DNA from 2 places in the Arthrobacter humicola genome. Region 1 is predicted to be linked to the other one. Evidence: riboswitches for the same ligand, from Rfam matches in the RefSeq annotation. Region 1 holds a riboswitch; the other holds the start of a gene.
The links. Region 1 has a riboswitch for S-adenosylmethionine ahead of ABD243_RS00270 (DUF1737 domain-containing protein). Riboswitches for the same ligand answer to the same signal wherever they lie in the genome.

Region 1 (2,191 bases):
GTCCGCGCGGCGGCGGATCTGGACCTGGACCGGGCCGGTCAGCCCGAGCGTGCGGACGGCGGCCAGGCCCAGCTTCCGCACATCGTTGGCCTCGGCCGCCGGCACCCTGCGGCTGACTTCGTCGCTGCCGGCCCGACCGTACGGAGTTCTTGTCTTCTCAAGGACCACGGCCACCGGCGCCATCGCGTTGCGGGGCGGCGTGCCGAACACCAGGGCCACGTAGTCGGCGCCCGGGATGAACTCCTGGACCAGCTGCCCGGCCGGCAGGTTCTTCCAGCTGACGGAGCCGGTCCCGGCCAGCAGGTGGACGGCGTGGGTGCCTTTGAAAGTTCGCGGCTTGACGACGACGGGACCGTTGAGGTCGGCCAGGGACGCCGGCGCGGCGGCGAGGTCGCCCGGAACCCCGAAACGCGGGACGGGAATGCCGGCTGCCTGCAACGCCCATGCGGTGAACAGGTGGTCGTTGGCGAGGGCCACCGCGGCAGGGTCGCCGACGATGATCCGCACGTCCCGGCCGAATCCGGCGCGGGCCGCAGCCAGGACCGGGAGTTCCACGGTGAGGGTCGGAATGATGACGTTGATGGCTTCCCGGTCCACCAGCCGGCGCAGGTCCAGGACCATGTCCGGGTCCGTCGCCGGCAGGAGCCTGACTGCCGCTGCGGTGGTGGCGTCCTCGCCCTGCCGGGTGACGTCGCGGGCGTCGGAGCCGAGGCACGGGATGCCGCGGGCTGCTAGCTGGGCCGCGACGGCCCGGCCGGCGGCGCCTGCAATGCCAGTAACCAGTATGCGCGGGCCCACGGTTGCTCCATTCCGCCGTCACCCGCAGGGCCGCGGCTGCGGCTCCGGCGGTTCGGGCCACCGATTCAGACAAAAATTGAGGGACAGACAACTGCACGCAGAGATAACTTGATCCACAGAAAACGTGGGACGGGCCGACGTGTCAGTCCGATCCCCTCAGTAGACTGCGCAAACTCCCGGCGGACACGAGTGGGCAGTACCCGAAACTGGAGCCCGCTACTACTCGCCTTGGCGCCGCACCCGGTTCTCACCCCGCAACTCTGATTTCTCAGTCCGCCGCGTGTGTCACCCCGCGGAAACGCGGTCCGGTTACGGAACATGACGACGGCGGCGGTGCGGGCCGGCGTCGTAAGTGTTACGTTTTTGGGGAGTAATGAGAACCGGTGCCAAGCCCTGACTGGCCGGTCGGCAACCCTCCCTTTCGCGGCGGGGTGCCTCAGGTGAATACTCGGCATATCGACCATTCGAGCTGCAAGCGTGAAAGAGGAGATCCGTCGTGCCCGACACATCCATACCCGCTGTACCCGGTACAGCAGCCGCCCCCGGCACAGCCCCCGCCGCAGCTCCCGCCGGCGAGGACAAACTGGCCTACCGCCTGTTCACCGGCGCCGACGACCGCGCCTTCTGTGAGCGCGTGTCGGCCGCCCTGGCCGAGGGCTATGTCCTGCACGGAAGCCCCGCCGCCACCTTCAACGGCAGCACGGTGATCGTGGCGCAGGCCCTGGTCCTGCCGGCCGCAATTGCGAGCGCAGACGCCGCCGTGGCCAACGCCGTGGATGAACTCGACAGTGACGAGTTTGGTGCCGAAGACGCCTTCGAGGGCCACGCATGAGCTACGCCGGAGACCTCAGCCCGCACGAGGCGTGGGCCAAGCTGGAGGCCGGCGCCATCCTGGTGGACGTCCGGACCGAGGCCGAATGGGCCCACATCGGCATCCCGGATACGAAGGCCACGGACAACGATCCTCTCTTCATCCAGTGGACCCTCGCCGGCGGGGTGCCCAACCCGCACTTCGTGGAACAGCTCCAGCGCCAGGCGCCCGAGGACACCGCCGTCGAGCTCGTATTCCTGTGCCGCTCCGGCGCCCGGTCGATCGCCGCAGCGACGACCGCGACGCAGGCCGGCTACACCTCCTACAACGTCCTTGAGGGCTTCGAAGGCGAGACCGACCGCTTTGGCGAACGCACCGTCAACGGCTGGAAGAACCGCGGCCTGCCCACCAACCTCGGAAAGATTTAAGTGACTTTCAATCCCGACGCCGCCGAATGGGCGGCCGACACCCAGGCCGTCCGCGGAGGCCTTGACCGTACAGGCTTCCAGGAAACCGCCGAGCCGATCTTCCTCAACTCAGGATTCGTCTACGAGTCCGCGGCCGCCGCCGAGCGCGCCTTCA
Region 2 (2,191 bases), on a different contig from region 1:
GAGGATTCCGGGCGTGCCGTGCGGCGCGAGCCAGTTCACGGCCACGTCTTCCAGCGGCTTTTCCACGGGCTCGCCAAGCCATTCCGTGACGCGCTCTGCCGAACCGGCAATGGTCAGCGCGGACATCTTGACGTCGCTTGCGTAGGCATTGGAGGGGTGAAGCTCCGGGTCACCCTCCCACTTGAGCATGTAGGGCACCTGCGGGTCGGCGATGAGGCCCAGGATGCCGATCTGCTTCCAGACCAGTTCGCGGCCGTCGGGGAACTTCCGGTTGCCGTTCACGGCGGCGCGGCCCAGCCGCTCCTCGAACGGGCCGAGGTCGTCAACTTCGACGCACCAGCCCATCCAGCCGCCGCCGGCCTCGGAGCGTGCCCGGACTGCCTGGCCGAAGGGGGCCTTGTCCGATGCCGGGTGGTTCAGGACCTCCACGACCTCGACATACTTGTGTCCCGCGAGCGGGATAATCATGTTGCGTGTCCCGAAACGGGGGTGCACTCCACCCTTCACGGCTTCGACGCCGAGGGCAGACGCAATACGTTCAGTGGTGGCTGCCAAACCATCGTGTTCACAGGCGTAAGAAACGTGATCCATGCGCATGCCCTCATCTTGGCACTTTGTGATGGACCTCTCAGCTTAGGCTTGCCTTACCGTGATGGGATGTCTCGGGGTGTCTGGAGGCCGGCGTGCCGGTCGTCTTCATGTTCGTCATAAAGCTATCCAGCGGCCTGCCGCCATTCCTACACTGAACCAAGGTCATGAGTGCCAGCGCACAGCCCCGGCTTGCTGGCCGGCAACCCTCGTATCGCGGTGGGGTGCCCCGGGTGAAGACCTGGCCGTCCGGCGCCCGCCGGAGGGCAAGCGCGGCGCCTGTGCCGGCCTGGGCCGATGGCCCCGGGCGGTGCTGTGCCCAGTCCCGACAGGAGCAATAATGTCCACTGCATGGTCCTTCGAAACCCGCCAGATCCACGCCGGCCAGGAGCCGGACTCCGCCACCGGCGCCCGGTCCCTCCCGATCTACCAGACGACGTCGTTCGTGTTCCCGAGCGCCGAAAGCGCCGCGAACCGCTTCGCCCTCGCCGAACTTGCCCCCATTTACACCCGGATCGGCAATCCCACGCAGGACGCGGTGGAACAGCGCGTGGCCAGCCTGGAAGGCGGCCTCGCCGCTCTGCTGCTCAGTTCCGGCCAGGCCGCCGAGACGTTCGCGATCCTCAACATCGCCGAGGCCGGGGACCACGTGGTCGCCAGCCCCAGTCTCTACGGCGGCACCTACAACCTGCTCGCGCACACGCTGAAGAAGTTCGGTATCTCCGTGACCTTCGTTGCGGACCCGGACAACCTGGACCAGTGGCGCGACGCCGTCCGGCCCAACACGAAGCTGTTCTTCGGCGAAGTGGTCTCCAACCCCCGCCAGGACGTTCTGGACATCGAGGGCGTTTCCAAGGTGGCCCACGAGGCCGGCGTGCCCCTGATTGTCGACAACACCCTGTCCACCCCCTACCTCATCCGGCCGATCGAGTGGGGAGCGGACATCGTGGTCCATTCCGCCACCAAGTACCTCGGCGGCCACGGTGCCGCGATCGCCGGCGTGATCGTGGATTCGGGCAAGTTCGACTTCGGCAAGGACCCCGAGCGGTTCCCCGGCTTCAACACCCCGGACCCCACCTACAACGGACTGGTCTACGCCCGCGACCTCGGCGCCGGCGGCGCGCTCGGGGCCAACCTCTCCTACATCCTCAAGGCCCGGGTCCAGCTCCTGCGCGACCTCGGCTCCGCCGTGTCCCCGTTCAACGCATTCCTCATTGCCCAGGGCATCGAGACCCTTAGCCTGCGCGTTGAACGCCACGTGGCCAACGCCACCAAGGTGGCCGAATGGTTGGAGGCGCGGGACGACGTCGAATCCGTCGCCTACGCCGGGCTGCCATCCAGCCCCTGGTACGAGCGCGGGCGCAAGTACGGGCCCAAGGGGACCGGCGCCGTCGTCGCGTTCAACATCGCCGGGGGAGCGGAGGCCGGCAAACGCTTCGTTGATGCCCTCGAGCTGCACTCGCACGTCGCGAACATCGGCGACGTCCGCTCCCTCGTGATCCACCCGGCGTCGACCACCCACAGTCAGCTCTCGCCCGAGCAGCAGGCCGTGGCCGGCGTGAACCCCGGCCTGGTGCGGCTCTCGGTCGGACTGGAACACATT

Region 2: another riboswitch for S-adenosylmethionine. It lies ahead of ABD243_RS07710 (bifunctional o-acetylhomoserine/o-acetylserine sulfhydrylase); the one in region 1 lies ahead of ABD243_RS00270 (DUF1737 domain-containing protein).

The regions. Positions count from the first base shown of each region.
Region 1 covers NZ_BAAAQB010000001.1:62,884-65,074, reverse strand. The annotation lists gene ABD243_RS00275 (ATP-grasp domain-containing protein) at 1-798, opposite strand, end outside; SAM riboswitch class IV at 1,168-1,282, shown strand; gene ABD243_RS00270 (DUF1737 domain-containing protein) at 1,382-1,630, shown strand; gene ABD243_RS00265 (rhodanese-like domain-containing protein) at 1,627-2,037, shown strand; gene ABD243_RS00260 (O-succinylhomoserine sulfhydrylase) at 2,038-2,191, shown strand, end outside.
Region 2 covers NZ_BAAAQB010000025.1:93,179-95,369, reverse strand. The annotation lists gene ABD243_RS07715 (VOC family protein) at 1-597, opposite strand, end outside; SAM riboswitch class IV at 752-867, shown strand; partial or broken gene ABD243_RS07710 (bifunctional o-acetylhomoserine/o-acetylserine sulfhydrylase) at 929-2,191, shown strand, end outside.